4 regions of the Bradyrhizobium sp. USDA 4503 genome follow, and region 1 is predicted to be linked to each of the others. Evidence: predicted binding sites of a transcription regulator. Region 1 holds the regulator's gene; each other region holds the start of a gene.
What was found. The regulator PhoB, encoded in region 1, activates phosphate uptake and scavenging genes when phosphate is short. The targets are predictions, from matches to a motif close to TGTCATNNANCTGTCAT.
Positions count from the first base shown of each region.

Region 2: the regulator PhoB is predicted to act here: its motif matches at 4,330-4,346, upstream of ACVMIH_RS26535 (DUF2794 domain-containing protein).
Region 3: the regulator PhoB is predicted to act here: its motif matches at 1,653-1,669, upstream of ACVMIH_RS21920 (esterase-like activity of phytase family protein).
Region 4: the regulator PhoB is predicted to act here: its motif matches at 2,865-2,881, upstream of ACVMIH_RS10025 (phospholipase C).

Region 1 covers NZ_JBSRXS010000001.1:4,963,574-4,971,182, reverse strand. The annotation lists gene pstA (phosphate ABC transporter permease PstA) at 1-126, shown strand, start outside; gene pstB (phosphate ABC transporter ATP-binding protein PstB) at 123-941, shown strand; gene phoU (phosphate signaling complex protein PhoU) at 1,048-1,764, shown strand; gene phoB (phosphate regulon transcriptional regulator PhoB) at 1,910-2,620, shown strand; gene ACVMIH_RS23940 (GcrA family cell cycle regulator) at 2,861-3,373, opposite strand; gene ACVMIH_RS23935 (acetylornithine transaminase) at 3,861-5,069, shown strand; gene argF (ornithine carbamoyltransferase) at 5,069-5,995, shown strand; gene ACVMIH_RS23925 (Hsp33 family molecular chaperone) at 6,217-7,236, shown strand; gene apaG (Co2+/Mg2+ efflux protein ApaG) at 7,328-7,609, opposite strand, start outside.
Region 2 covers NZ_JBSRXS010000001.1:5,562,608-5,570,216, forward strand. The annotation lists gene ACVMIH_RS26525 (ABC transporter permease) at 1-2,493, shown strand, start outside; gene ACVMIH_RS26530 (Bax inhibitor-1/YccA family protein) at 2,728-3,519, shown strand; gene ACVMIH_RS26535 (DUF2794 domain-containing protein) at 3,902-4,273, opposite strand; gene ACVMIH_RS26540 (DUF1223 domain-containing protein) at 4,801-5,562, opposite strand; partial or broken gene acnA (aconitate hydratase AcnA) at 5,789-7,609, opposite strand, start outside.
Region 3 covers NZ_JBSRXS010000001.1:4,524,200-4,531,808, reverse strand. The annotation lists gene ACVMIH_RS21920 (esterase-like activity of phytase family protein) at 253-1,605, opposite strand; gene ACVMIH_RS21915 (heme ABC transporter ATP-binding protein) at 1,714-2,517, opposite strand; gene ACVMIH_RS21910 (FecCD family ABC transporter permease) at 2,514-3,614, opposite strand; gene ACVMIH_RS21905 (heme/hemin ABC transporter substrate-binding protein) at 3,611-4,561, opposite strand; gene hemP (hemin uptake protein HemP) at 4,570-4,776, opposite strand; gene ACVMIH_RS21895 (TonB-dependent hemoglobin/transferrin/lactoferrin family receptor) at 5,028-7,373, shown strand; gene ACVMIH_RS21890 (antibiotic biosynthesis monooxygenase family protein) at 7,521-7,609, shown strand, end outside.
Region 4 covers NZ_JBSRXS010000001.1:2,038,877-2,046,485, forward strand. The annotation lists gene ACVMIH_RS10020 (cytochrome-c peroxidase) at 1-1,032, opposite strand, end outside; gene ACVMIH_RS10025 (phospholipase C) at 1,142-2,788, opposite strand; gene ACVMIH_RS10030 (alpha/beta fold hydrolase) at 3,263-4,147, opposite strand; gene hydA (dihydropyrimidinase) at 4,194-5,606, opposite strand; gene ACVMIH_RS10040 (aspartate/glutamate racemase family protein) at 5,606-6,370, opposite strand; gene ACVMIH_RS10045 (GntR family transcriptional regulator) at 6,367-7,173, opposite strand; gene ACVMIH_RS10050 (maleate cis-trans isomerase family protein) at 7,189-7,609, opposite strand, start outside.

The DNA of each region.
Region 1 (7,609 bases):
TTCGTGCAGAGCCCCTACGCCTACTGGAAAGAGCTGGCGTGGAGCGGCGCGCTGCTCATCACATTCACCGTGCTCGCGTTGAATATCGGCGCGCGTATCCTTGGTGCCGAAAGGGCCGCAAAATGACCGAGCTTTCCGTCTCCACGACTGCCGCAGGCCACATTCCCCAGGTTCCGCTGCCGGAAGCGCCGCCGAAAGTCACGGTGCGCAACCTCAACTTCTATTACGGCGAGCACCACGCGCTGAAGAACATCAACCTGACGCTCGGCACCAACCGCGTCACGGCGTTCATCGGCCCGTCCGGCTGCGGCAAGTCGACCCTGCTGCGCATTTTCAACCGGATGTACGACCTGTATCCGGGTCAGCGCGCGGTCGGCCAGCTGATGCTGGACCAGACCAACATTCTCGACCCCAAGCTCGACCTCAACTTGCTGCGCGCGCGGGTCGGCATGGTGTTCCAGAAGCCGACGCCGTTCCCGATGACGATCTACGAGAACATCGCCTTCGGCATCCGCCTCTATGAGAAGATCTCGAAGTCCGAGATGGACGACCGGGTCGAGAAGGCGCTGCGCGGCGGCGCGCTGTGGAACGAGGTCAAGGACAAGCTGAACGCCTCCGGCCTGTCGCTCTCCGGTGGCCAGCAGCAGCGCCTGTGCATCGCGCGCACCGTGGCGGTGCGCCCCGAGGTGATCCTGTTCGACGAGCCGTGCTCGGCGCTCGACCCGATCTCGACCGCCAAGGTCGAGGAGCTGATCCAGGAACTCTCCGAGGACTACACGATCGCGATCGTCACCCACAACATGCAGCAGGCGGCGCGCGTCTCCGACAAGACCGCCTTCATGTATCTCGGCGAGCTGATCGAGTTCGACGACACCAACAAGATCTTCACCTCACCGGGCGATCGGCGCACCCAGGACTACATCACCGGCCGGTTCGGTTGACCGGCGCATGATCCGGAAAAGTGGAAACCGGTTTTCCGATCAGGTCATGCTAAAATTCAGGACACGAAGCCATGATCCCCGGGATCATGGTTGAGGGAGACAAGCGATGGCTTCTGAACATACCGCCAAGGCATTCGACAGCGACCTGCAGGAGTTGACCCGCCTGGTCGCCGAGATGGGCGGCCTGGTCGAACGAATGATTACCGAGTCGGTCGACGCGCTGATCCGTCGCGACGTCGCGCTCGGCAAGCGCGTGGTCGCCGCCGACATCGAGATCGACAATCTGCAGCGCAACATCGAAGAGCGCGCGGTGCTGACGATCGCGCGCCGCCAGCCGATGGCGATCGACCTGCGTGAGATCGTCAGCGCGATGCGCGTCGCCACCGATCTCGAGCGGATCGGCGACCTCGCCAAGAACATGGGCAAGCGCGTCGCGGCGCTGGAGAGCGATTTCCAGCCGCTGAAGTTGATCCGCGGCCTCGAGCACATGACCGACCTCGTGCTGTCGCAGGTCAAGTCGGTGCTCGACGCCTATGCCGCGCACGACCTGCCGGCGGCGATGAACGTCTGGAAGGGCGACGAGGAGGTCGATGCGATCTGCACCTCGCTGTTCCGCGAACTGCTCACCTACATGATGGAAGATCCGCGCAACATCTCGTTCTGCATCCATCTGATGTTCTGCGCCAAGAACATCGAGCGGATCGGCGATCACGCCACCAATATCGCCGAGACCGTGTTCTACATGATCGAGGGCCAGCAGATCACCGACAAGCGCCCGAAGGGCGACATGACCACTTTTGCCACCACGGTGCCGGGCAACTGAGGCATGATCGGCAAGCACGGAACCGGCAAGAGCGAAACTGGACGATCCTCGCGACAAATCGTTTCCGCGGGGACTATGCTCAAGGAAGTAAGCGTTTCGGTTTGCGTCTGGGCAACGGATCACCACAGAGAAAGAACTTAAACCGATGAGCGCACGCATTCTGGTAGTCGAAGACGAGGAAGCGCTGACGACGCTGTTGCGCTACAATCTCGATGCGGAAGGCTACGATGTCGAGACGGTGGGGCGCGGCGACGATGCGGATACAAGGCTGAAGGAGCGCGTTCCCGACCTCGTGGTGCTGGACTGGATGCTGCCGGGCCTGTCCGGCATCGAACTGTGCCGCCGCCTGCGGGCGCGGCCCGAGACCAAGCAGCTTCCGATCATCATGCTGACCGCGCGCGGCGAGGAAAGCGAGCGCGTGCGCGGGCTTGCCACCGGCGCCGACGATTACATCGTCAAGCCGTTCTCGGTGCCGGAGCTGCTGGCGCGGGTGAAGGGCCTGTTGCGCCGCGCCAGCCCGGAGCGGCTTGCGACCGTGCTGACCTACGGCGACATCGAGCTCGACCGCGAGAAGCGCCGCGTGGCGCGCTCGGGCCGTCCGATCGATCTCGGGCCGACCGAGTATCGCCTGCTCGAATTCTTCCTCGAGCATCCCGGCCGCGTGTTCAGCCGCGAGCAATTGCTCGACAGCGTCTGGGGCCGCGACATCTACATCGATGAGCGCACCGTCGACGTGCATATCGGCCGCCTGCGCAAGCTGCTCAATCCGGGCCGCGAGCAGGATCCGATCCGCACTGTGCGCGGCGCCGGCTACGCGCTCGACGACCGCTTTGCCAAGGCCGAGCCGCAGCCGTAACGGCCATGCGGCATTCATAAACCGCAACACGGCGTCGTCCCGGCGAAAGCCGGGACCCATACGCCGCGGCCAGCGCAATCGGCACGCGGCCAGACGGCTTTCTAACAACACCCATTCGTGGTTATGGGTCCCGGCCTGCGCCGGGACGACGCTGGTGATATAGCCGGGCTGGGTCACACAAAAAAATCCCCGCTTTCGCGGGGATTTGTCTTTGAGGTCTTCCGTCGTTTTCCCGAGTGCTCACTTGATCTGCGGTTTCGCCGACGGCCGGCGGCGATCGGCGGCGGGCTGGTAGGCGACGCGCGAGTGATGCGCGCAATAGGGCAGGCCGCCGAGCGCTTTGCCGCCGCAGAAGAAGAATTCCGGGCTCGAGGGATCGCCGACCGGCCAGTGACAGGTGGCCTCGTTGAGCTCGAGCAGCGACAGCCGCTGGCTCATCGGCACCACATTGTCGTAGGAGATCGGATCGGGCTCCATCTCGGCCTCGAAGGCGTGCGCCAGCGCGGTGTTGCCGCGCGAGACCGGGCGCGCCACCCGCATCATGTGCTGGGCGGGGCGGGCCTTGCGCTGCCGCGGCGCGGCCGTGGAGGGTGCCTTGGCGCGGCCGGAGAGGCCGAGCCGATGCACTTTGCCGATCACGGCGTTTCGCGTCACATTGCCAAGTTCCGCCGCGATCTGGCTGGCCGACAGGCCGGACTCCCAGAGCTTCTTCAGCTGCTCGACGCGATCGTCGGACCAGGTCAATACAGTCATCGCATTCTTCCCTTCGCGTAGCGCCGGCCAATCATTGGAGCGGCGCTGCGAGCCAATCTGGACAAATATCCCTGCGGCCAGAATCCCTTAGCCCTCGCCGGGCACGGTGTTGCGCCCGAACGTTTACGCGAGACACAAAGGCTACTTAGAGGGTCCAGTACCGCCGCACGAGATGTCGTACCCGACAGGCCAAACGCTACAATATGGCGTGACTCTGGCGCAAGAGTCCGCGGTCGTGCGTCCACATGTTCCCACACAGTTAAGCATCGCGATGAGGCTTTTCCACCGCACCGGAATGCTCCGGATTGCGCTCGTTTCGCATTGCAGGAAGGCCACTTCGTGGCGATTGACACTTACCGACCGCAGCATAGAATGCCCGCCACGTGCCGCCCGCAAAGGCGGCCGTTTTGTTTTCCGAAGCTGGCCGTTGCTGCGCTGGCGTCAAGGCGCGCGGCAATTGTCGGCTTAAAAACCGCCAGTGATCGTCATGACCAACGCTGCCACGTCGCATCTGCTCCCCGTCTTCGCCAGGGTCGATCTCGGTTTCGAGCGCGGTGAGGGCGCCTGGCTGATCGCAACCAACGGCGACCGCTATCTCGATTTCACCTCGGGCGTCGCGGTCAACGCGCTCGGGCACGCGCATCCGCATCTCGTCAAGGCGCTGCAGGAACAGGCGACCAAGCTCTGGCACATGTCGAACCTGTTCAAGAGCCCGGACGGCGAGGTGCTTGCCGCGCGGCTGTGCGAGCAGAGCTTTGCCGACTTCGTGTTCTTCTGCAATTCCGGCGCGGAAGCGATGGAGGGCGTGATCAAGCTGGTCCGCCACTATCACTTCTCCAAGGGCCATGGCGAGCGCTACCGCATCATCACCTTCGAGGGCGCCTTCCACGGCCGCACGCTGGGCACGCTGGCGGCGACCGGCTCGGCGAAATATCTCGAGGGCTTCGGCCCGCCGATGGACGGCTTCGACCAGGTGCCGCATGGCGACATCGACGCGGTGAAGAAGGCGATCGGTCCGCACACCGCCGGCATCCTGATCGAGCCGGTGCAGGGCGAGGGCGGCGTGCGCTCGGCGCCACAGGCGTTCTTCAAGGCACTGCGCGCGCTGTGCGACGAGCACGGCCTGCTGCTCGCCTTCGACGAGGTGCAGACCGGCATGGGCCGAACCGGCGAGCTGTTCGCCTACAAGCGCACCGGCGTCACGCCGGACGTGATGTCGCTGGCCAAGGCGCTCGGGGGCGGTTTCCCGATCGGCGCGGTGCTGGCGACCGCGCAGGCCGCGGCCGGCATGGCGCCCGGCTCGCACGGCTCGACCTTCGGCGGCAATCCGCTCGCGGTCGCCGCCGCCAATGCCGTGCTCGACGTCATGCTGAAACCCGGCTTCTTCGAGTATGTGCAGAAGATGTCGCTGCTGCTCAAGCAGAAGCTCGCCTCCGTCGTCGACCGCTATCCCGGCGTGCTGTCGGAGGTACGCGGCGAGGGGCTGTTGATCGGCGTCAAGGCCGTGGTGCCGTCGGGCGACCTGATCGCAGCGCTGCGCAGCGAGAAGCTGCTCACCGTCGGCGCAGGCGACAATGTGGTGCGGTTCCTGGCGCCGCTGATCGTGACCGAGTCCGAGATCGACCAGTCGATCACCGCGCTCGAGCGCGCCTGCGCGACATTGTCGGTGGCGCAGCCGAAGAAGGCGGCTGGATAATGAGCAAGCCGGTCCGTCACTTCCTCGATATCAACGAGCTGCCGCTCGGCGAACTGCGCAACATGCTGTCCGCCGGAGCCGCCATGAAGGCGAAGCTGAAGGCGCATGAGAAGGGCAGGAAGCCGCTCGAAGGCAAGACGCTGGCGATGATCTTCGAGCGCCCGTCGACCCGCACAAGGGTGTCGTTCGACGTGGGCATGCGCCAGCTCGGCGGTGAATCCATCATGCTGACCGGCGCCGAGATGCAGCTCGGCCGCGGCGAGACCATCGCCGACACCGCGCGCGTGCTGTCGCGCTATGTCGATGCGATCATGATCCGCATCCTCAACCATGACGCGCTGCTCGAGCTCGCGGCTCACGCCACCGTTCCCGTCATCAACGGCCTGACCCGGCGTTCGCATCCCTGCCAGGTGATGGCCGACCTCATGACCTATGAGGAAAACCGCGGCTCGATCGAGGGCAAGACCGTGGCCTGGACCGGCGACGACAACAACGTGCTGGCCTCCTGGGCGCATGCCGCCGAGCGGTTCAAGTTCCAGCTCAATGTTGCGACCCCGCCGGAGCTGTCGCCGAAGAAGCCGATGCGCGACTGGATCAAGGCGACCGGCGCGCCGATCATGCTCGGCACCGATCCGGAAGCCGCCGTGCGCGGCGCCGACTGCGTCGTCACCGACACCTGGGTGTCGATGGGCGACAAGGAGGGCGAGCACCGCCACAACGTGCTGCGGCCCTATCAGGTCAATGCCAAGCTGATGTCGCTCGCCAAGCCGGACGCACTGTTCATGCACTGCCTGCCCGCGCATCGCGGCGAGGAGGTCACCGACGAGGTGATCGACGGGCCGCAATCCGTGGTGTTCGACGAGGCGGAAAACCGCCTGCATGCGCAGAAGGGCATTCTGGCCTGGTGTTTCGACGCGGTCGCGTAGTCGGAGATCAGTAAGCGTTGTCGTCCCGGGCAAGCGAAGCGCGACCCCGGACCCATAACCATCGCTGTCAATTGTTGCGAAGGCTGGGGCACCAGCTTGATGCAAGCAACTCACATCGGTGGTTATGGGTCCCTGCTTTCGCATGTTTTCGCAGGGACGACGGAAACATCCGCGTTAGTGAACCCCTTTATTTCATGGTCCGAGACCCCAGATAGAGCGCCATGGTTTCACAATCCCCCGACATCAAAAACACGCCCGAGGCGCCGGTTCGCGCGCCCTCAGCGGTTCCGGTCGACGATGCCGTGCTGGCATTCGAGGTCGGCGCGCTGGACCTGCGCGGCCGGCTGACCCGGCTCGGCCCCGCGCTCGACGAGATCCTGCACAAGCACGATTATCCGCCCGCGGTCGGCAAGCTGCTCGGCGAGGCGATCGTGCTGACCACGCTGCTCGGCTCGTCGGTCAAGTTCGAGGGCCGCTTCATCCTGCAGACCCGGACCGAAGGTCCGGTCTCGCTCCTGATCGTCGATTTCCAGGCGCCCGACCGGCTGCGCGCCTATGCGCGCTACGACGCATCGCGCCTGAAGAACGGCCAGAGCTCGGGCGAGCTGCTCGGCAAGGGCCACCTTGCGATGACGATCGATCAGGGCTCCAACACCAGCCGCTACCAGGGACTGGTCGCGCTCGACGGCGGCGGCCTGGAAGAGGCGGCCCACGAATATTTCCTGCGCTCGGAGCAGATTCCGACCCGGGTGCGGCTTGCGGTCGGCGAGGAGATGCGCGGCGGCGAGGGCGGCAAGCTGCACTGGCGTGCCGGCGGCATCCTGCTGCAATTCCTGCCCAAGGCGCCCGAGCGCGCCAAGCAGGCCGATCTGCATCCCGGCGATGCGCCGGAAGGCACGGCCACGCATAGCGTGCCGGACGATGACGCCTGGGTCGAGGGCCAGTCGCTGATCTCGACCGTCGAGGACGTCGAGCTGATCGATCCCGACCTGTCCGGCGAGCGGCTGCTCTATCGCCTGTTCCACGAACGTGGCGTGCGTGTCTTCAACCCGCAAACGCTGCGCGCGCAGTGCTCCTGCTCGCGCGACGCGGTGTCGTCGATGCTGAAGAGCTTTGCGCCGAACGACCGCGCCGAGATGGTCAAGGACGGCAAGGTCGTCGTGACCTGCGAGTTCTGCTCGTCGGTGTATGAATTCACGCCGCAGGAAGCCGGCGTGGAGCAGACGCGTTCGTCATCGTAGCCCGGATGAAGCGCAGCGAAATCCGGGGCCGCTCCAACCGCGGATGCACCTGCCCCGGATTGCGCTTCGCTCCATCCGGGCTACGCAGGCGTCAGTTCAGCACCCTTTTGCCGCCCGGGCTCGGGCTGTCCAGCGAAAATGTCGGCACGTCGATGTCGAAGCGCTCGCCGGCTTCGGTGACCATCTGATAGCTGCCGGTCATGAATCCGGAGGCGGTCGGCAGCGGCACGCCGCTGGTGTATTCGAAGCGTTCGCCGGGCGCGAGCACCGGCTGCTCGCCGACCACGCCCTCGCCGCGCACCTCCTGGCGGCGGCCGGTGGCGTCGGTGATGATCCAGTGCCGCGTCCGCAGCTGCACCGTATCCGGGCCCGA
Region 2 (7,609 bases), 600 kb from region 1:
GGCGGCCTGCGCGGCTTCTACGTGTTCATCGCCTGCATCGCGCTCGGCGTGATGGCGATTGCCGGCGTCGGCTCGGTCGCCGCGAGCCTTGGCGACGGCCTGTCCCGCGAGGGACGTACGCTGCTCGGCGGCGACGTCGCATTCTCGCTGATCTCGCGCGAGGCCAAACCCAACGAGGTCGCCTATCTGCGCACACGCGGCGAGGTTTCGATCGCGGCCACGCTGCGCGCGATGGCCCGCAGCAATGACGGCAAGCTGGCGCTGGTCGAGCTGAAGGCCGTCGACGGCAAATATCCGATGCTCGGCGAGCTGACGCTCGAGCCGAACATGCCGGTCGCCGATCTGCTTGCCGAACGCGACGGCGTCTACGGCGCGGCCGCCGATTCGACGTTGCTGGCGCGGCTCGACCTGAAGCTCGGTGACCGCGTCACCATCGGCAGTGCGACCTACCAGATCCGCAGCGTGGTGGTGGCCGAGCCCGACAAGCTTGCCGGCGGCGTCGGCCTCGGGCCGCGCTTCCTGGTCAGCGAAGCCAGCCTGCACGCCACCGACCTGCTGCAACCGGGCAGCCTGGTGCGCTGGATCTACCGCGTGAAGCTGCCTGACGGCGCCAACGACGATCGCGCCACCACCGCGCTGATCGACGGCGCGCGGACCGCCGCGCCGGAGGCCGGCTGGGAGGTCCGCAGCCGCAGCAATGCCTCGCCGCAGCTCGAGCGCACCATCAACCGCTTCACCCAGTTCCTGACCCTGGTCGGCCTCGCGGCGCTGCTGGTCGGCGGTGTCGGCGTCGCCAACGCGGTGAAGAGCCATATCGACCGGCGCCGCGACGTCATCGCTTCGTTCAAGGCGCTCGGCGCCACCGGCCGCGACGTCTTCACGATCTACTGCACGCAGGTGGTGGTGCTGGCCGGGATCGGCTCGGTGATCGGGCTCGTGCTCGGCGCCGCGCTCCCCTTCGTCATCGTCGGCCTGTTCGGCAAGCTGCTGCCGCTGCCGGTAGTGCCCGCGCTGCATCCCGACGAGCTCGCGCTGTCCTTCCTCTACGGCCAGCTCACCGCGCTGGCGTTCGGGCTGTGGCCACTCGGCCGGGTGCATGACGTGCCGGTCGCGGCGCTGTTCCGCGAGACCGTCACCAGCGAGTGGCATCGCCCGCGCTGGAGCTATCTGGCGCTGATGGCCGTGGTGATCGCGCTCCTGATCGGAGTCGCGATCGGGCTTGCCTATGACAAGCGGGTCGCTGCCGTGTTCGTCGCCTCGTCGATCGCGGTGTTCCTGCTGCTGCGCGGAATCGCCGAGCTCCTGATGGCGGTGGCGCGGCGGCTGCCGCGCAGCCGCATGACCATGCTGCGGCTCGCGATCGCCAACATCCACCGGCCGGGCGCGCTGACGCCGTCGGTGGTGCTGTCGCTGGGGCTCGGGCTGGCGGTGCTCGTCACCATCACCCAGATCGACGGCAATCTGCGCCGGCAATTCCTGGCCGCCCTGCCGGAGCGGGCGCCGTCGTTCTTCTTCATCGACATCCCCTCCACCGAGGCCGACCGCTTCAATGCCTTCCTGGCGAAGGTCACCGCCGGCTCGACCGTCGAGGATGTACCGATGCTGCGCGGACGGATCGTGGCCGCGCGCGGCGTCAAGGCCGACCAGCTCAAGCCGTCGGTCGATTCGGAGTGGGTGCTGCAGAGCGACCGGGGCCTGACCTACACCGGCGAAATTCCCAAGGGCTCGAAGATCGTCGAGGGCGAATGGTGGGGGCCGGACTACAGCGGGCCGCCGCTGGTCTCGATGGAGAAGAAGATCGCCGACGGCCTGTCGTTGAAGATCGGCGACGAGATCGTCGTCAACGTGCTCGGACGCGACGTGCCGGCGAAAATCGCCAACCTGCGCAACATCGACTGGCAGGGCCTCGGCATCAATTTCGTGCTGGTGTTCTCGCCGAATGCCTTCAGGGGTGCGCCGCACAGCCATGTCGCGACCCTGACGGAACCACACGCCGATTCCGCCGACGACGCGCGCATCATCAAGCAGGTCGCCGACGCGTTCCCGATGGTGACCAGCGTGCGGGTCCGCGAGGCGCTGGAGACGGTCGGCAGCGTGGTCAGCAATCTGGTGCTGGCGATCCGCGGCGCCAGCGCCGTGACGCTGATCTCCGCGATCCTGGTGCTCGGCGGCGCGCTCGCCGCCGGACACCGCCACCGCGTCTATGACGCCGTGATTCTCAAGACGCTCGGCGCCACGCGGGTGCGACTGCTCGGCGCCTACGCGCTGGAGTATCTGATGATCGGTTTTGCAACCGCGGTGTTCGGGGTGATCGCCGGCTCGATCGCGGCCTGGCTGATCGTGACTAGGCTGATGACGCTGAGTTTTATCTGGCAGGCCGGCAGCGCCGCGCTGGTCGTGGTCGCCGCGCTGGTCGTCACGGTCGGACTGGGGCTCGCCGGGACGCTGCTCGCGCTAAACCAGAAGCCGGCCTCAGTGTTGCGGAATTTGTGACAAAATGTAGCGGCGCGAGCGCCGTTTTTGCCTATGATGCTAGGGCAGAGCGACATTCGGCCGCGCGTGGAAGCTTGCGTCGGATGTGTTAATTTCCCACATACCAATCGGGTCGGATGGTCGGTTTGAATGACACGGAATTAATGTTCCGCAAACCGAGCCATCTGAGATAGATTTACGACCGGCGCCGCAAATCCCTTGCGCTCCACCGGGACCAACCACGGGAATTCGACCATGTCGGACCTAGACCGCAACTACGCTTCTCCTTTCGGCCGGGCCGCCGGGCGCATTGACGCTGCGGCCGTCGACGCCGGTCTGCGCGCCTACATGCTGCGCATCTACAACTACATGAGCATCGGCCTGGCCATCACCGGCCTCGCCGCGCTCGGCGTCTACATGGGTGCGGTGACGACCGACCAGTCGGCCGCCGTCGCCAAGTTCGGCAACGCCTATCTGACGCAGTTCGGCTACGCGATGTTCGTGAGCCCGCTGAAGTGGCTGTTCATCCTCGCCCCTCTGGCGATGGTGTTCGTCATCTCGGCCGGCATCAACCGCCTGCAGCCCGCGACCGCCCAACTCCTGTTCTGGGTGTTCTCGGCGCTGATGGGTCTGTCGCTGTCGTCGATCTTCCTGGTGTACACGCACACCTCGATCGTGCGCGTGTTCTTCATCACCGCGGCAACGTTCGGTGCGCTGAGCCTCTACGGCTACACCACCAAGCGTGACATGAGCGGCATGGGCTCGTTCCTGTTCATGGGTCTGATCGGCATCATCATCGCGAGCCTGGTCAACCTGTTCCTGGCGAGCTCGGCGCTGCAGTTCATCGTGTCGGTGGTCGGCGTGCTGGTGTTCGCGGGCCTCACCGCCTGGGACACCCAGCGGCTGAAGAACGACTACATCTACGGCTACGCCTCGCAGGGTGGCGTGATGGCAGAGCGTGCGGCAATCACTGGTGCGCTGTCGCTCTACCTGAACTTCATCAACCTGTTCACGCTGCTCCTGCAGCTGCTCGGCCAGCGCGACTAAGCGCCTCGAGCGAGCCGATCAAATCCAAGCCCCGGCCATTCCGCCGGGGCTTTTCTTTTGGGCGAGGCGAGATGTGATGTAGCCCGGATGAAGCGCAAGCGAAATCCGGGACAGGCTCATCCGCGGCTTCAACGGCCCCGGATTGAGCGGAGCCTGCCATCGAGCGCGTTTGCGCGCCCTGTTGCCTCCTCCGGGCTACGAAACTCGGGCACAACTGTGCCGCCGGATCAGCGGATTTGTAGCCCGGATGAGCGAAGCGACATCCGGGACGGTCTTACCACGCGAGTACAGCTTCCCCGGATTGCGCGGAGCCTGTCATCGGGCGCGCGTTCGCGCGGCCCGTTGGCTCCATCCGGGCTACAAGCGGACTGACCTGACGCGCTTACACCAGCGACAGCTTGCGATCGATCACGAACAGCACGCGTTCGAGTTCATGGCCACGACGGAGGATCAGGCCGGTCGCGGAAATCACGCTGTACATGCCCTGCTTGCGCGCAAGCCGGGGGTCCTTCTCGATCCGGTAGATCGGCACTTCCGACGCGCGCCGGAACACCGAGAACACGGCCCGGTCCTTCAGGAAGTCGATCGCATAATCGCGCCACTCGCCGTCGGCGACCATGCGGCCGTAGAGATTGAGAATGCGGTTGAGTTCAAGTCGATTGAAAGTCACGCGATTGGGCTGAGGGGTCGCGGCGGCGGTGCGCGCCGCGGCACGACTCCCGCTCGGATCAGTGTCCTCCGAGATCAAACTCATCGAGCGCCTCCTGTCACCTCGGTGGCGATCGGGTTCCGAAGGCCCCTCTTCGGGATCGTCACGAGAGTGACATGATCGCGCTAAGCGCGCGGGCCCGCAAGGGGCCAATCGCAATGCAACCGGGCCTTAACCACCGCCGCGCGCGGCGGATTGTCCGAAAAACCGCAGAGTCACGGGAACGTTAGCGGAATCATATTGCTGCCCCACTTCCGCCCATCGCCCGCCCCGCTGCCCTGCGAAAAGGAAATCCTGCGTTGGCCCGGTCCTTTCGGTTCCGGATTCCTCAGCCCCCAGCCCCCCGGGGCCGTCGGGATCGGGCCTGTTCGCAGGGGAGTCAAATCCCAACACTGGGCCAACGAAAGTTGGTCCTTTTTGTTTTGGGACCTGCGCAAGCGAGACGCGCGCGCCAAGCACCGGCGCCTTCCTTTCGGCAGATCACTGAATGCAGGTTTGTCGCCATGCGGCTGCACGAAAACATGCGTGCGACCGGCGGAAGCCAGCGCATCGCGCCTTACCGCAGCGAGGCGCTAGTGAAGTGAGGTGAAGGCAGCGCCGAGCATCGGGCCCGGCTTGTCGCGGTTGCCGTCCTGGACGTACACCGCCGCAGCATCGACACCGTCACGCGTGATGTTCTCCAGCGGCACGGTCCAGCTCCCGGACGAACCGTTCCAGTCACCGACCTTGAGGAGATTGCGCACGACGTTGTGGTAGGTGATCTCGCGGCCGCGGTTCTCGCCGCGCGCGATCGAGATCGGCACCGACTTCGAGATCGAGCAGATCCAGACCTCGCCGCGCGACACGGCCGGCGACTTCGATGCGGCGACCGACACGTTGATCTGCTTGCCGCTCAGCGTCATCGTCACGGGCACCGACATCACGCTGCCGCTCCTTTCGGTGTCCTTGATGGCGTCCTCGATACTGGCGCGATCGCTGCCGATCACATGCGCGGAGCCATTGATCACGGCTTGCGGCGTGTAGACGTCGCGGTCGCCGCGAACATGCGAATAGGCCTTCTGGCGCGCGCTGAAACGGGAATCGGCCAGCGTGTCCTTCCAGCCGAGATAGTCCCAATAGTCGATCGGCATGCTCAGCGCGATGACGTTGGGGTCCTTCGCGAGGTCACCGATGATCTTGTCCGCGGGCGGACAGGACGAGCATCCCTGCGAGGTGAAGAGTTCGACGACGGCACGCGGATCGGCGTGGGCGGGGCGGATGATCGCGACGATTGCGCAGATACCAAGGGCGCTGGACCATCGCGAGATACAGTTATAGGCCATCATCGCTGTCATACTGCGAACCAGTCGTGATGATTTCCATCCGTAATTGTACGGAGCATGAAGTCTGTCCCTGAACTTGCGTGCCCCAAAACGCGAGAAAGCGGCCTTTTCATAGGCCGCCTTCTTTTTAGCCGCTACTCACTAAGCAGTGAGGCACCGATCACAAATCCGCGTTGGAGCATGGTCCGGAAAAGTGTGAAGCGGTTTTCCGGACAGACCATGCTCAAACAAAGGGGCCTTAGGCCGCGAGTTTGCGCAGCACATAATGCAGGATGCCGCCGTTGCGATAGTAGTCGAGCTCGTCCAGCGTATCGATGCGGCAGAGCAGCGGGACATCCTTTTTGCCGCCGTCAGCGGAGACGATCTCGGCCGTTAGCGTCTGGCGCGGCTTCAGGTCGCCCTGCAGCCCGCGGATCGTGACCTTCTCGTCGCCCTTGAGGCCGAGCGTGGACCACGACGTGCCGTCCTGGAAGGTGAGCGGAAGCACACCCATGCCGACCAGGTTGGAGCGATGGATGCGCTCGAAGCTCTGGCAGATCACCGCGCGCACGCCGAGCAGGCGCGTGCCCTTTGCGGCCCAGTCGCGCGACGAGCCGTTGCCGTATTCGGCGCCGGCGAACACCACCAGCGGCACGCTCTCCTGCTGGTACTTCATCGCGGCGTCGTAGATCGACATCTGCTCGCCGTCGGGCCAGTGCCTGGTCAAACCGCCTTCCGGAATATTGCCGTCCGCGCCCTTCAGCATGAAGTTCTTGATGCGGATGTTGGCGAAGGTGCCGCGCATCATCACTTCATGGTTGCCGCGCCGCGTGCCGTACTGGTTGAAGTCGGCGGGGCGCACCTGGTGCTCGCTGAGGAACTTGCCGGCGGGCGAGGTCAGCTTGATCGAACCGGCCGGCGAGATGTGGTCGGTGGTGATCTTGTCGCCGAACATCGCGAGGATCCGCGCGTCGACCACGTCGGTGACCGGATCCGGCTGCTTCTTCATGCCCTCGAAATAGGGCGGGTTCTGCACATAGGTCGAGCTCATGTTCCAGCGATAGGTCTCGCTTTCCGTGGTCTTGATCTTGCGCCAGTTGGTATCGCCCTTGAACACGTCGGCGTACTTCTTCTTGAAGATCGTCGCGGTGACGTACTTCTTCATGAAGGCGTTGATCTCCTTGGCGGTCGGCCAAATGTCCTTGAGGAACACCGGCTTGCCGTCCTTGCCGATGCCGAGCGGCTCGACCGCGAGATCCTTGGTCACGGTGCCGGCGATCGCATGCGCGACGACGAGCGGCGGCGAGGCGAGGTAGTTCGCCTGCACGTCGGGCGAGACGCGGCCTTCGAAGTTGCGGTTGCCCGACAGCACGGCGGCGGCGACGATGCCGTTTTCGTTGATTGACTTCGAGATGTCTTCCGGCAGCGGGCCGGAATTGCCGATGCAGGTCGTGCAGCCGAAGCCGACGAGGTTGAAGCCGACCTTGTCGAGATCGGCCTGCAGGCCAGAATTGGCGAGATACTCCGCCACCACCTGGCTGCCCGGCGCGAGCGAGGTCTTCACCCACGGCTTGGCCTTGAGGCCCTTGGCGGCCGCCTTGCGCGCCAGCAGGCCGGCGCCGATCAGCACGCTCGGATTGGAGGTGTTGGTGCAGGAGGTGATCGCCGCGATCACGACGTCGCCATGGCCGAGATCGAAGTCACGGCCCTCGACCGCATAACGCTTCTGCTCGCCCTCGGGCTTCTTGTATTCGCCGACCAGCGCGGTCGCGAAACCGGTCGACACCGCCGGCAGCGCGATGCGGCCTTCGGGGCGCTTCGGCCCGGCCATCGACGGCACGACGTCGCCGAGGTCGAGCGTCAGCGTGGTGGTGAACACCGGGTCAGTCGACTTGGCGGTGCGGAACAGGCCCTGCGCCTTGGCGTAGGACTGCACCAGCTTGACGCGATCGGCCTTGCGGCCCGAGGTCTTCAGGTAATCGATGGTCGCGGCATCGACCGGGAAGAAACCGCAGGTCGCGCCGTATTCGGGCGCCATGTTGCCGATGGTCGCCTTGTCCGCGACCGAGAGATAGTCGAG
Region 3 (7,609 bases), 440 kb from region 1:
TCGCCCAGCGGCGCAATTGCGCCGCAAGGCTCGCACCTCCAGCGACAAAGGCGTAGCCTTTGCGCGGGGATGACGGAATGGCCGTCGTGCCGGGATGAGCATCACGCTATCCGCATATTCGCTGTCATGCCCCGCCTTGAGCGGGGCATCCAGTACGCCGCGGCCCATCCACTAAGTTCGGACGTCTCTGCAATACCGGGTCGCCCGGCCGAGCCGGGCAACGACACGCGTGTGATCGGCGAAAGCAGCCCTTCACTTCGCCTTCAGGAACTCGCCGACCTCGAGCAGCACGAACTCGTCGTCATCGGCCTTGTTCGGGTCGCGGCTGGAGGAGAACGGCAGGTTGTTGTCGTTGCCGACGATGATGTGGGTCTCGTCGACCCGGTCGACATTCTCGATGGTGAAGAACGGGAAGGTGTAGACGCCGTCGTTGAGCGGCTTGCGCGCCTTCTTGTTCGGATCGCGGATCTTCATCAGGTCGATATAGGCGATCTTGCGCACCGGCTTGCCGACATTGGCATCGGACAGCTCGATCTTGTAGACGCGCTTGAACTTGGCGAGGTCAGGAAAACAGTTCTCGCCGCGCTGGCCTTGCGGGCAGGCCTTGTCGGCGGTGCCTTCGCCATTGTCGCGCTCGATCACGAGGCCCTGGGCCGGATCGATCATGTTGAAGTCGCCGATCGCATTGCCGTTCTGCTCGAACGCATATTGCCAGTAGCGTCCAGTGAACTTCTCCGCCGCGACGTCGAATTCCAGGATGCGTGAGGCCTCCTTGCCGTCGACCTTCTCCCAATCCTTCTTGTCGGCATCCCACAGCGGCCCCTCGAGCAGGCCGTAAAGGAACTTGCCGTCCTTGGAGGAAGCAAAACCTTCATAGCCCTTGGAGCGGCGCAGGTTGACGTTGGTGTAGCTGGCGCCGGGCGCGCCTGGCGACTGCACCGCCCAGTGATCCGGCGAGCGCACCGGCTTGCCGTCGGCGACGGTCTCGAACACGGCGAGGATCTTGCCGGTCTTGTCGGCCTTGAGGATGTAGGGCCCGAATTCATCGCCGATCCAGAAAATGTCGTTGATGATCTGGAAGCCTTCGGTGTCGAAATCGGCACCGGTCAAATAGCGCTTGGCGGTGTCCTCGTGGACGATGCGGAACGGCACCTTCCTGTCGGGATCGTGCAGGAACACCGTCTCCTGACGCTCGATCTTGCCGCTCGCCCAGTCGATCTTGTGCCGGTTCAGGTACAGCATCGAGTCCGCCGAGTTGTAGCGCGAGCCCATGCCGTTGTCGGTGATCACCCAGAACGAGCCGTCGGGCATCACCTTGATGCCGGAATGGCCCTGCAGCGGCTGGCCCTTGAACGGCAGCGACACGCCGGTCGGCCGCTCGTACGATTTGCCCATCACGGTGCCGATGGCGTCGACGCGCTTGCCGGTGGTGTATTTGCCCGAGGTCTTCAGATCATCAGGGGCGTCGGCGGGCGCGTCGATGAAGCTCTCCGCCGGCATCACGGCGTGTCCCGCCAGCGTCGCCGGGAATTCGCCCTCACCCTGCGCGAATGCCGATGTGGCGAGCAGGATCGAGGCGACGGAGCAGAGCAGGGACAGGCGCATGGTTGATCTCCCAAAGGATAAACGATGCGGTGTTCTCCGAGCCGCCTGTTACAGCCGGCTGACAGTTTTGTGAACCGCGGATGTTGCGGCGGGATAAGGCTTGCGGCGTTACGTCGCCTTGCCCGCCGGCTGCATCGTCTGCGGCAGCAGGAACGGCACGCCGTTTCCGGTATAGGCGATCGCAGCGTCGATCTCGAAGATCTCGCGCAGCGTCTCGGCCTTCATCGCCGCCGTACGGTCGCCGTCGACGGCAAGCCGGCCGCGGTGCAGCAGCAGGATGCGGTCGGCGAACCGCATCGCGAGGTTGAGGTCGTGCAGGATCGCGATCACCGCGGTGCCGCGGGCGGCGCGCCGCCGGGCCGTTTCGACCAGGTCGATCTGGTGGCGCAGATCGAGGCTCGAGGTCGGCTCGTCCAGCAGCAACAGTCCCGGTCCATGCAGCGCTTCGCCGCAGGCGAGCTGCACCAGCACGCGGGCGAAATGCGCCCGCTGCTGCTCGCCGCCGGACAGTGTCGGCAATTGCCTGAAACGGAAACGCGCGAGCCCGACCTCGTCGAGCGCCGCCTCGACCAGCGCGCGCGCCACGGCACGCGGGCTTTCGCCGGCGCCCATGCTGACGATTTCCTCGACGGTGAACGGGAAGGTGACGTTGACATGCTGCGACAGCATCGCGCGGTGCTGCGCCAGCGCGCGCGGTCGGTAAGTTTGCAGGTCGCGCTGCCTCAGCCTGATCGCCCCGCGGGACGGACGCAGGTCGCCCGACAGCATCCGCAGTAGGGTCGATTTGCCGGCGCCGTTGGGACCGACGATCGCGACCATCTCGCCGGCGCCGATCTGCAGCGACACCGCATCGACCAGATCAGTGCCGCCGACCGTCATCGATACCGACTGTGCTTCGAGCAGGGCCGTCATAGCGACACCAGCCCGCGCTGCCGCAGCAGCATGGCGAGGAAGAACGGCGCGCCGATCGCTGCCGTCAGGATACCGATCGGCATTTCCGCGGGTGCCACGATGGTGCGCGCCACGGTGTCGGCGCCGACCAGGAGGATGGCGCCGAGCAGCGCGGAGGCCGGCAGCAGCAGCCGATGCGCGGGCCCGATCACCAGCCGCAACAGATGCGGCACCACGATGCCGACGAAACCGACCACGCCGCAGACCGAGACCGCGACCCCGGTCATCGCCGACACCAGCACGATCGAGATCCGCTTCAGCCGTTCGACGTCGACGCCGCTGTGGAACGCCTCCGCCTCGCCGAGCACCAGCACGTCGAGCCCGCGCGCGATCGAGAGGCAGGCGGCCAGCGCGACCGCCAGCACCGGCGCCAGCGCCGTGAGCTTGCTCCAGGTCGCACCGCTGAGCGAGCCGAGCAGCCAGAAGGTGATGTCGCGAAGCTGGCGATCGTCGGCGACGAACACCAGAAGGCCGATGCCGGCATTGGCGATCGCGGCGATCGCAAGCCCGGCCAGCAGGAAGATCGCGATCGATGTCCGGCCGCCGCGGTTGGCGATGCCGTAAAGCACGACGGTCGTGATCAGCGAGCCGGCAAAGGCCGCGATCGGCAGCAGCTGGTGTTGCAGGAAGCGCAGACTTTCGCCGAGATGGCTGTCGGTGAACACGATCGCGGCCGCCGCGGCAAACGCGCCGCCGGAGGAGACGCCGACCAGCGCGGGGTCGGCGAGGGGATTGCGGAACAGGCCCTGCATGATCGAGCCTGATACGGCAAGGAGGCCGCCGACCATCGCCGCCGCCGCGATCCGCGGGATGCGGATCGACCACACCACGAGTTGGTCGCGTGCGAGCAGCGGGTTGGCGACACGATCAGCCCAAAGCCCAAGCGCCGCCGGAAGCCGAGCCATTGGAATGCCGGCAGCCCCGACCGTCAGGGCGACGAGGGCGGTGCCTGCGAGCGCCGCAAGCAGGCAGAGCAGGGTGAGTGTCGCGGCCGGCCGCAGCGACATGCCGGCGCGCCGTCGTTTCGCACGCCGGCGGCGTTCGGCCAGCACGCTCATTGCCGGCAATTCGCGGTCAGCGCTGCCGGCTTGAAGTAGTCGGCCTCCGGCGCCAGCGCCGGATAAAGCTTGACCGAGAGGTCGCGTGCCGCGGCCGCGGTGCGCGGTCCGAAGCCGAGCAGATAAAGGCCTTCCATCGAGATGAAGGCCTTGTTGGCCGCGACCGGCGTCAGCGCGAAGGCCGGATGCGCGAACACGGCATCCGACGTCAGCGAATCCTTGCCGCGATCGATCGACAGCACGACATCCGGTTTCGCCGCCACGATGGCCTCGTCATTGACCGGCTTGTAGCCGTCGTAACCATCGATGGCGTTGACGCCGCCGGCAAGCCGGATGATCTCGTCCGCCGCGGTCTTGTGGCCCGCCGCCATCGCCCGGCCGTTCAACAGCGACATCACGAACATCACGCGCACCGGCTTCGTTACCTTGGCACGCAGCGCGCGCAGTTGCGCGAGATCGCTCTCCACCGCCGTGGTCAGGCAGGCGGCGCGCGGATCGGCGCCCATGGCGTGGCCCACCAGTCTGATCTTCTCGACCAGCCCGGCCTCCGAGAACGTCTCCGGCACCAGCACCAGCGGCACCTTGGCCGCCTCGAGCACGTCCATGGTCTCCTTCGGCCCTGAGCCCTGCACCGCGAGCACCAGCGACGGGTGCAGGCCAAGCACGCCCTCCGGCGACAGCTGACGCATGTAGCCGACGTCGGGCTTCTCGCGCAGCGCAGCCGGCGGGTAGAGGCTGGTCGCATCGACGCCGGCGATGCGGTCCTCGAAGCCGAGGGCGTAGAGGATCTCGGTGATCGCGCCGCCGATCGAGACGATGCGCGACGGATTGTCGATCACGACGTCGCGGTCGCGCGCGTCATGCACGGTGATGCCCTCGGCCGTCACGGCTTCGATCGGCAGCAGGCAGGAGAAGGCGAGCAAAGCGAGCGTGCGACAAATTGTCATCGGGGCCGTCACTTGGTCAGGATCAGCTTGTTCTGCGAGGTCAGCCGCAACCGGTAATGTTCTTCGCCGTGCATGATGATGATCTCGCGCTCCGCAGCGAACAGGTCGCGGCTGTCGAGACGATTACCGCGCATGATCAGCGTTTTGGCCGCGCCGGATGCAGGCTCGGTCTGCTTTCCGGCTGCGTCGATATTGTCTTCGGAAGCTGCGGACATATTGTGGTGCTGCGCCTGCGAAAATTTTCAAATGGTGTTTGCTTGTATAAGCGGACGAAGGCGCATTCCAACGGCGGCACTTTACAATCGATATAAACAGCGCTGCCGCATTCTTGACCGTTTTGTTGCCGGCTCGTAACCAATCCTCACGCGAGGCAAGCGGTGGCTTGATCGCGATGTAGCCAGCAAGCCGCTCGTCAGAGAGCGCACGCCAGCCAAACCAGAAAAGCGATGATCAGGCTGGGGCTAGAATGGCTGACGGGGCTAGGGTTTCGCGCGCCCTGATTTTGGGCGCGTTGGTATTTTCATTTGTGGCAGCACTGCCGGAACGCGGCTTCGCGCAGACCGCCGATCCGTCGGCGGCGCGTCCTTCGACCGAGCGGCCGAAGCAGGCCAAGCGGAAGCCGAAGCCGGCGGCCGAAGCTCAGGCGGCGCCGGCGGCGATGAACGCGCGGGCGCAGATCGGCGCGGTGCCGGTGCAATCGCTCGACACCATCACGGCGGTGGCCTCCAAGACCGAGGAGCGCGCGATCGATGCGCTGGCGCCGGTCAGCTCCGTCACGCTGGAGAAGATCCAGGGCCTGCAGCCGAACCGGCTCTCGGACATATTCTACAACGTGCCCGGTGTCTCGGTTCAGGAGCGCGGCGACGATCCGGCGACCGTCATCAACATCCGCGGCTTGCAGGATTTCGGCCGTGTCGCTGTTGTCGTTGACGGCGCGCGGCAGAACTATCAGCGCACCGGCCACAACGCCAACGGCTCGTTCTTCCTCGATCCCGAATTGATCGGCGGCGTCGACGTGGTGCGCGGCCCGACCGCGAACATCTACGGCTCCGGCGCGATCGGCGGCGTGGTCTCGTTCCGCACCAAGGATATCGACGACGTGGTGCGTCCCGGTGAGCGCTGGGGTGTCGACATGTCGGGCTCCTACGGCACCAACAAGGACCGCGGCATGGGCTCCGTGTTCGGCGGTGTACGCGTCGATCCGAATGTCGATGTGTTCGGCGGCGCGGTTTATCGCACCCAGGGCAATTACAAGGACGGCGCGGGCACCGAGATCGGCAACACCGGCAACGATATCGCGGCCGGCCTGATGAAGGTGACGTTCCGCCCGGCCGAAGGCCACGAGTTCAAGATCGGCGGCATCTTCCAGGACTACCAGTACAATATCGGTCAGCCGAACCGCGGCCCGACCACGACGGCGGCGCCGCTGGCGGCAATCGCGGGCTCCTCGGTCTACGCTTCCGACGCGAAGAACTACACGGGCACCTTGAGCTGGCGATATTCCAAACCCGGCGACATGCTGTTCGACTGGAACATCTCGGTCTACGGCAACCGCACCGACAACGACCAGGTCAAGACCTACAACAACCGCATCACCACCGGCGGCGGCGTCTGCACGCTCGCCAATCCCGGCAACAACATCTCCGGCTGCGTCGGCGACAAGCGCGGCTATTTGCTGGATACGGTTGGTGTCGACGTCAACAACACCTCGCGCTTCAATTTCGGCGACTGGCGCAACGCCGTGACCTACGGTTTCGACGCCTTCCGCGACGATGTCGAGACGTTCGATTCGCGCGGCAATTCCAACATCACGACGCCGGGCGGCCAGCGCACCGTGTCCGGCGGCTTCGTGCAGCTGAAGCAGAACTATTCGACCTGGCTCGAGCTGATCAGCGCTGTCCGCTACGACCATTACGAACTCAATTCGATCAACACCACGACCAGTGGCGACCGGCTGTCGCCGAAGATCACGCTCGGCGTCACGCCGGTTGCCGGCTTCACGCCCTATGTCAGCTATGCCGAAGGCTATCGCGCGCCGTCCATCACGGAGACGCTGATCGCGGGCGGTCACGCCACCGGCGGCGGGCCGGCGCTGTTCAACTGCCCTGACGGCACCAGCGGCCTGTTCTGCTTCCTGCCCAATGCAGCGCTGCGGCCGGAGGTCGGCAAGAACAAGGAAGCCGGCATCAACCTGAAATATGACGGCATCTTCAACGCGAGCGACTCGTTCCGCGGCAAGGTCAACGTGTTCCGTAACGACGTCGACGGCTATATCGACCTCGTCGCCTCGGCGCCGACCCTGACGCCGTTCGGGCGGTTCAGCCAGTTCTACCAGTACCAGAACATCGCCCACTCCCGCATCGAAGGCTTCGAGCTCGAGACGATGTATGATGCAGGCGACTGGTTCGTCGGCGTCGCCGGCCATCTGATCCGCGGCCGGAACACCCAGACCAATGTCGGGCTCGCCACCATCACGCCGCGCAAGGTGACGACGACGGGCGGCGTCCGCCTGCTCGACCGTTCGCTGATCGTTGCTGCGCAATGGTCCTCGTTCGGCGCCAACAACGACCTGCCGGCGGGCTATCTGCCCTCGACCGGCTACGAGCTCGTCAACCTCTATCTGACCTGGAACGCCACCAAGGACATCACCTTCACGGCATCGGTCGACAACCTCTTGAACCAGTACTACCGGCCTTATGCGATCCCGGGCTCCTCGACCGACGGCACGACGCAGAACGACGTGCTGTTCTCGAGCCCCGGTCCGGGCACCGTTTACAAGGCCGGACTCAGGATTCACCTAGGTGGAGCGTAACGCGAGACGCCGATCATTCCATCCAGGTTGCTCCGGCCGCGCTGGTGCCCCCAGCGCGGCCTTGGCGTATTCCTTGGCGCGTTCATGTTATTAACGAGATCAACCGGCAGGATCCCGGCATCCGCCGTCAAACAGGAGAGAGTTTTCATGTTCATCGCAATGAACCGGTTCCAGGTGATCAAGGGCAAGGAGCAGGCGTTCGAGACGGTCTGGAAGACGCGCGAATCCTATCTCGG
Region 4 (7,609 bases), 2.9 Mb from region 1:
GGTCGGCGTCAGAAACATCCCGCAATATTGCGTCTGCTCGGCAATGTCGGTGCGGTACGGACCGCAGACCCCGAGATCGAAATGGTCGGGATCGCGGTTGCCGGCGAGCGCGGCGTTGCGCGGCGCACCGAGCGCCTCATATTGGTGATCGGTGAACAGCGGCGGCAGACCGTCCCGGGTCGGCTGCGACGTATGGCAGCCGCCGCAATTGGCCTTGTCCGGATCGTTGAACAATTGCAGGCCGCGCAATTCGCTCTCGTTCAATCGCGCCCTGCCCTCCAGCCAGTAGTCGAACTTGCTGGTGTAGGGATGGAAGCTCGGCTCCTCAACCTGATAGCGCGCGACGGCAAACATCGCCTCCGCGACCAGCAGCCGCGTATTGTCGAAGACACCGGCGCCGAACAGCTCGGCGAAGCGCGGCGCGTAGCTCGCCTGGCGCAGCTTCTGCGCCACGATTTCGATGCTGCCGCCGTCCATCTCGTTGGGATCAAGCAGCGGGAAGATCGCCTGGTCCTGCAGCGTATCGGCGCGGCCGTCCCAGAACAGTCCGCCCTGCGGCACGATGTTGACCGCCGACGCGGCCGTCCCGGTCGCGACCTTCTTGGCGCGCGGAGCCTGCTGGCCGAGCGCGGCCAGTTGCGCGAAGTCGACGACATTGTCGTCTTCGTCCTTTTCCGGCCCGATGCTGAAATTCGGCTGCCGCTCGAGATAGGTCAGGCCCGGCACGGCGCGTGTCCCTTGCCGGGATTGCGCGGGCCCGCCGAGCATCACCGGCCCATCATTGGGTGGCCCGTAGGCGTGGTCCGGACTGTGACAGGACGCGCATGACAATGCGCCCGACGAGGACAGCGACGCGTCGAAAAAAATCTTCTGGCCGAGCTGCGCCATGGCGGACAGCGGAGCAACAGGCGGACGCCTGAGCTGCACCGGGTTCGGATTGGTCCCCGGAAGTCCCTGCGTCTCGACGGCCGCAACGGCGCCGGCCATGCACAGCAGGCCGGCGCCGAGAAGCCACAAGGTGCGGCCATTCATATCAGATCCAGTGTCGTTAAGCGTTTTCGCGCGAACTGGAGACCAGTTCGCGCGAGCAGAACGCGTCAGGGCAGAGCTTCGGTTCTGATTGGATCAGAACCGAAGGGCGTTAGTGGTGATGGTGATCGTCCGGCGCGCTGACGATGACGGTGCCGGCGGTCGGATCGAGAAACAGCGTGTCCTGCCGGTACTCGTGGTCCTGGCCGTGGCCGCGCTCGAAGTCGAACATGTCGGCGATCGATTCGACGTTGTCGTCGAACGAGCCGCCGCCGAGACGCTGGCCGTGCAGCCAGTTGTCCTCGATGAAGCGAACGACGGAGGCCTGCGAGATGCGGGTGTGGCTGACGTAATTCCGCTTGGCGAAGGGCGAGATCACCAGGAACGGGACACGCGTACCGGGACCGCAGCGGCCGTTTACCGGCTGGCCGTTGAGGCCGTTCGGCGGCGTCTGCCTGCCGATACCGCGACCGCACTGGCCGGGACCGTTGACCTGGTCGGCGGTGGGATCATACGAGGCGCTGATCGGTGCAAGGTACTGGTGGTCGTACCAGCCGTCGGAGTCGTCATAGGTGATGATGACGGCGGTCTCGCCCCACTCCTTCTGCTTCTGCAGGAAGTTGATCAACTCGACATTGCCGGCCTGCTCATCGAGCGGATCGGAGTTGCCGGGATGACCGTCCTGATAGGCCGGCATCTTGATGTAGGAGACGGCCGGGAAGTTGCCGGCCTTCACCGAAGCATAGAAGTCCTCGAGATCGTAGGCGTGATTGGCCGGATCGAGCGTCTTGCTGCCGGGCACATAGGTGTGTCCGACCGCATTCACCGAGCTCGGCCGCGCATGGCTCGGGTTGGCGGTCGACTTGTAGTACTGGAACCAGGCGTGGTGCGGGATGTAGTCCACGACGGTGCCGTTGACGTTGCTCGAGAACGTGCTGCGGCCGCAGTTGGTGGTGCCGTTGCTGTTCTTGAGCGTCAGGTCGAAGCCGCCCATGAAGCTGCCCCAGCTAATCTGCTCGGCATTGAGCAGGTCGCCGATGTTCTTGCTGGTCATCAGGACCTGGCTGGTCGTGCTAGAGCAGGCATCGTAGGCAGGGTCGGTATCACCGATCAGCGTCAGGCCGCCCTGGCCGTCGGCGATCGAAGATGACGAGCCGACGATGTTCTGCGCGCCGTTGGTCTGGCCGGAGATCACCTCGAGCGCGCCGGGCGTCGACGGACCAAAGGTGTCGGTCCAGCTGTTGTCGCTCATCGCGAAGTTCTGGGCATAATTCCAGAACGCGGTGACGGTGTTGCCGTCGAAATAGCCCATCACCTGCCCGTTGGTACCGAACGCGCCGACGCCGCCGGCGGTGCCGCGACCGGTGAATTTCGGAAACAGGTCTTCCTTGCCGTTGTCGACTGCCTGCTGCTCGGGCGTGTAGGCGTGGTTCTGCGACTTGGTGTTGGCCTGGGTGCGGTCGAGGCGGAACGGATTGGTTGCGCCGGTGCCGTTGGCCGGATTGGTGTTCGGGTTATTGGTCAACAGATTGGCGCTGGCGAGATTGTTGACCTTCGGCGTATGCGGCTTCGCCGTGAACGGAATCGAGCCGGTCGGGTTGGTCGCAACCGGGTAGGTTGCGAAGTAGTGATCGAACGAGCGGTTCTCGTTGAAGATGACGACGAGATGCTTGATCGGCGTTTGGGTGTGGATGTCGTGCGGATGATGATCGTGGCCGTTATTGCCCTTGTTGTCGTCCTGAGCGGCGGCGCTGCACATCACCGCAGCGGCAGCAACCAGACAGACTCCGACCGTCGAAAGAAATTTGGTTTTCACCGTAGTGCCCCTTTTTGTTTTTAAGGATTTATGACGTCGACCTGCGACAAGTTATCCACCACCGATGACAGCGCTGTGTCGGTCGAATGAATGCGACGAACGATGATGCGCGCTCATGTCCGCATCGGTTGCAGATATCGGGGGACCAATCTTTGCGCGCATGACAGACGCCCTCCTCTTCCGTCTCACGCGATCGGCTATCTGTGGACGCGGTTTCGGTCACAAGACATGGAATTGAACGGATCGCGTTGGAGATGACTGCAGCAGTCAGCAATCATGCGAACAGGTTGTGCACCGCCGGCTGTCGCGGCTTGCTCACGCCCGAAAAAAATCCGCGCCTTCCGGGGATGTGTCCCAAAAAGCGCGGATGCTTGGTCTGGTGGCGGATGAAGGCCGCGATTCAACTCGGCGTGAAGCCTACCCCTTCATTCCAGTGATCGAAGCACTGACCGCGCGCGGATCGCGCTGCGGCCAGCGGCCGCTCTCGACCTGCGCCAGGAATTCGCCGACGATCCGGTTGTATTCGTCGGGCTCCTCGATGTTGATAGCGTGGCCGCAGTTCGGCATCACCGCGAGCGCGGCCGACGGGATGCTCTGCTTCATCAGGATGCCCGGCAGCAGGCAAGGCCAATCCTCGTCGCCGGTGATGATCAGCGTCGGCACCTTGATCCGCTTCATCTCGTCGACCAGCGTGTAGAGCGAAGGGCGCTCCTTCTGTACGCCCTGCTGGGTGTTGGCCGATCCCACCGCCGAATGCTCGGCCAGCATGGCCTTGAACTCGGCATGGCCGCGCGGGTCCTTGTTCTCGTACTGCACGCGGGTCGGCCCGTAGGCGTAGCGCTCGGCGAAGGTCGGCATGCCCTCCTTGCGGATCATGCCCGCGATCACGTCGGCCTCGGCGCGAAACGTCTCGCGCTTATCGAGCTCGGCGCCGTAGCCGCAGCCACCGATGCATAGCGACAGCGCCCGATCAGGGTGACGTAATCCGAAATGCAGCGTCGCAAAGCCGCCCATCGACAGACCGACGATATGCGCCTTCGGCGCGCCGATATGATCGAGCACCGCCAGGATATCGTCGGCGGCGCGCGCCTGCGAATAGGACGAGACCTGCTCCGGCACATCCGACGGCGGAAAGCCGCGCGCATTGTAGGCGATGGTCCGGAAGCGCTTGCCGAAGTGCCGCATCTGCGGCTCGTAGCTGCGCAAGTCGCCGGCGAACTCGTGAACCAGGATCACCGGATGCCCCGATCCGGTCTCCTCGAAATAGAGCCGCACTCCGTCGTCTGTCACAGCATAGGGCATGTTGATCTCCTGCCTTCTCTCTTTGCTTGTTACGGATTTGGTCGCGTTACGGAATGGTCGCGGCCTTCGGCGGCTTGGCGCGGGGCAGATAGGTGCCGTGGTCCTTGCCGCCAATGAGCGTACCGTTATCGACGACGACCTTGCCGCGCACCATGGTCAGCACCGGCCAGCCCGTGACCTCGAGCCCCTCATAGGGCGTGTAGTCCGCGCCGTCGTGGATCAACTCGTGACGGATCGTCACCTTGCGCTTCGGGTCCCACAGCGCGATGTCGGCATCCGAGCCGACCGCGATCGTACCCTTGCGCGGATAGAGGCCGTAGATCTTGGCATGGTTGGTGGCGCTGAAGGCGACGAAGCTGTTGAGGTCGATCCGCCCCTTCACCACGCCTTCGGAGAACAGGATCGGCAGCCGCGTCGCCACGCCCGGGATTCCGTTTGGCACCCAGCGGAAGCTGGTACGTCCCTTCGGCGCAAGCTTGCCCTGCGGGTCGTCGTAACGGAACGGACAATGGTCCGACGAGAACACCGAAAACACCTTCTGCTGCAGACCTTCCCAGCAGGCCTGCTGGCTGGCGACGTCGCGCGGCGGGGGCGAGCAGACGTATTTTGCGCCTTCCATGTTGAGCTGATCGAGATCCTTTTCGGTCAGCATGAGGTATTGCGGACAGGTCTCGCCCATGACCCGCAAGCCCCTTTGCTGCGCGCGCCGGATTTCGTCCATCGCCTCGCGGTTCGAGACATGCACGATCATGATCGGCACGTCGACGAGCTCGGACAGCGAGATCGCGCGATGGGTGGCCTCGCGCTCGACCGGGATCGGCCGCGAGGTCGCATGGAAGCGCGGCGCGGTGTTACCGGTCCGTTCGAGCCGGTCGGTCAGGAAGCGGATGGCGTCGAAATTCTCCGCATGCACCATCAGCATGGCGCCGGTCTCGCGCGCGACCGACATGGTCTCGAGCAACTCCCGGTCCGACAGCGCGAGGCCCTCATAGGTCATGAAGACCTTGAGCGAGGTGTAGCCGTCCTCGACCAGGGCCGGCAGCTCCTGGCCCAGCACATGCTCGGTCGGATCGGTGAGGATGAGATGGAAGGCGACGTCGACATGGCACTCGCCTTCGGCCAGCGAATGGTAATGCTTCAGCGCCTCGCGCAGGGTCTGGCCCTTCTCCTGCAGACAGAACGGCAGCACGGTGGTGTTGCCGCCGAAGGCCGCCGATCGCGTGCCGCTGGCAAAACCATCGGCCATTACGATGCCGTCGCCGGACGGCTGGGCGAAGTGGACATGGCTGTCGATGCCGCCGGGCAGCACCAGGCGGTCGGTGGCGTCGATGATCGTGGCTGCATCGCCGAGATCATGGCCGAGCGCCGTGATCTTGCCGCCGCGGATACCGACGTCGCAGGCGAAGGTGTCGGCCGCGGTCACCACGGTGCCGCCGCGGATAATGGTGTCGAAGGACATCAGTTTGTTCCCTCCTTCGGTGAGCGGTGTTCGATGATTGCGGCGAGCGGCTCGGCCAGCCCGCGCGTCGGCTTCGGATCGGGACGGCGGAAGGTGCCGGCCACCGCCTTGCGCGGCTTGAGCACGGCGAGCGTCTCCGCCTGCCGCACCGCCGCCGCGACCGGATCGACCACCGGCACCGGAATGCGGTCGCGGACTTTTGCCGCGAGTCCGGCAAGCGGTGCGCCCGACAGAATGACGACGTCGGCGTTGTCCTGATCGACCGCACGGTTGGCGAGCGCGACCAGCAGCTCCTCCTTCTCGGCCTGCACCTCCGAGATCGACTGGAAATGACCGTCAAGCGTGCGAATGCCGGCGCAGCGCGAGCTCAGCCCGTGCATGGCGACGCATTCCTCGTACCAGGGCGCCAGCGCGCCGGCGAAGGTGACGATACCAAACCGGCGGCCGAGCATGCAGGCCGTGAGCATCGCAGCTTCGGCCAATCCCACGACGGGGAAGGCGAACAGCTCACGCGCGCCGAACAGGCCGGGATCGCCGAACGCCGCGATGACAGCGGCATCGACGCCGGGGCCGGCTTCAGCCAGCATCTCCAGCGCGATCGCACCGCCGATCTGGGCCTCGGCGCGGGTCGCGATATAAGGCACGCCGCGCGCGGCGGTGAGCGGCACGAGCTCGGTGCCGGCCGACGCCGCCTTGCTGCCGGCGGCATGGAGCAGATCCGTCACATCAGCCGTCGTGTTGGGATTGAGCAGCAGGATCTTCATGGCGCAACGTCCCTCGTCTTGCGGCCGCGTGGCCTTGCCGGTGCCTCCGGTGCCGCGGCGTCGTCCGCCTTGTCGTTCATTGCCTTGGCATCCAGCGTCTCGGCGACGATCTCGCCGGTGCGGCGCACGTGGTGGGCCAGTATCTGCCCGGCCCGGGCCGCATCACGCGCCTTCAGCGCCGACAAAATCTCCTGATGCTCTTGCACCGATTCATCCCAGCGGCCGAGCACCGACAGCGCGAAGAAGCGCGCCCGCTCGGCCCGCGCCAGCAGCGCCTCGTGCGTCGCCTTCAACACGGCATTGCGGGCGAAGCCGACGATCGCCGAATGGATCTGCTGATTAACTTGAAAATAATCGCGTAGCTCGCCGCGGCCGTGATGCCATTCGATCTTGTCCTGCAGCGCCGCGAGCCGTTCGAAGTCGTCCGACTCCATGCGCAGCGCGGCGAGCTCGGCGGCGCAGCGTTCGATGCCGCTGACGGCCTCGAACAGTTCGGCGAGCTCGGCGCGGCGGAACGGCGCCACCACGGCGCTGTGGTTGAGCCGCAGCTCGACCAGGCCCTCGCTCGCCAATTGCTTCAGCGCCTCGCGCAGCGGCGTGCGCGAGACGCCGAGCGCGTCGGAGAGGTCCGCCTCCCCCAGCGATTGCCCCGGCGCCAGCTCGCCGCGCACGATCATGGTGCGCAGCCGCGTCGCCGCCTGCTCGTGCAGCCCAACCCGCGGCACGCGCAGACGGCGCCGTTGCAGCGCGGTCATCGCGCGCTTGGGTTCCTTGTTACGTCTGGTCGCCTTGGGTTCAGTCACCGCTTGCCTTCACTGTCATGATTGGAGATCGCGCCCTCCCACGTGGATCGCGGCGGCCGCGCGCAGATCGGGGTTCGAGAACAGGCTGCCCCAGCCCTGCACGCGCGACGGATCGCAGCCGGCCGCGGCAAGGCATGCCCACAGTGTCACCGCAATCGAATCCAGCACCGGGACGCCAAATCCGCGCTCCAGCCGCTCGGCTGCGCGGGCGCCGCGCATGTTGGTACAGAGCACGACGGCGGCATCGCAGCCCTCGCGCACCACCTCCTCGATCAGCTTTGCGACCTCGGCCTCGCTGACCTCGGCAAAGGAGAAATTGTCCTGCAGCGACAGATGCCGCTCGGCAAAACAGTGCAGCCCCTGCGAATTCCAGTTGGCGACGATCCGCTCCTGCACGTCCTTGCGATACGGCGTCACCAGCCCGATGCGGCTGGCG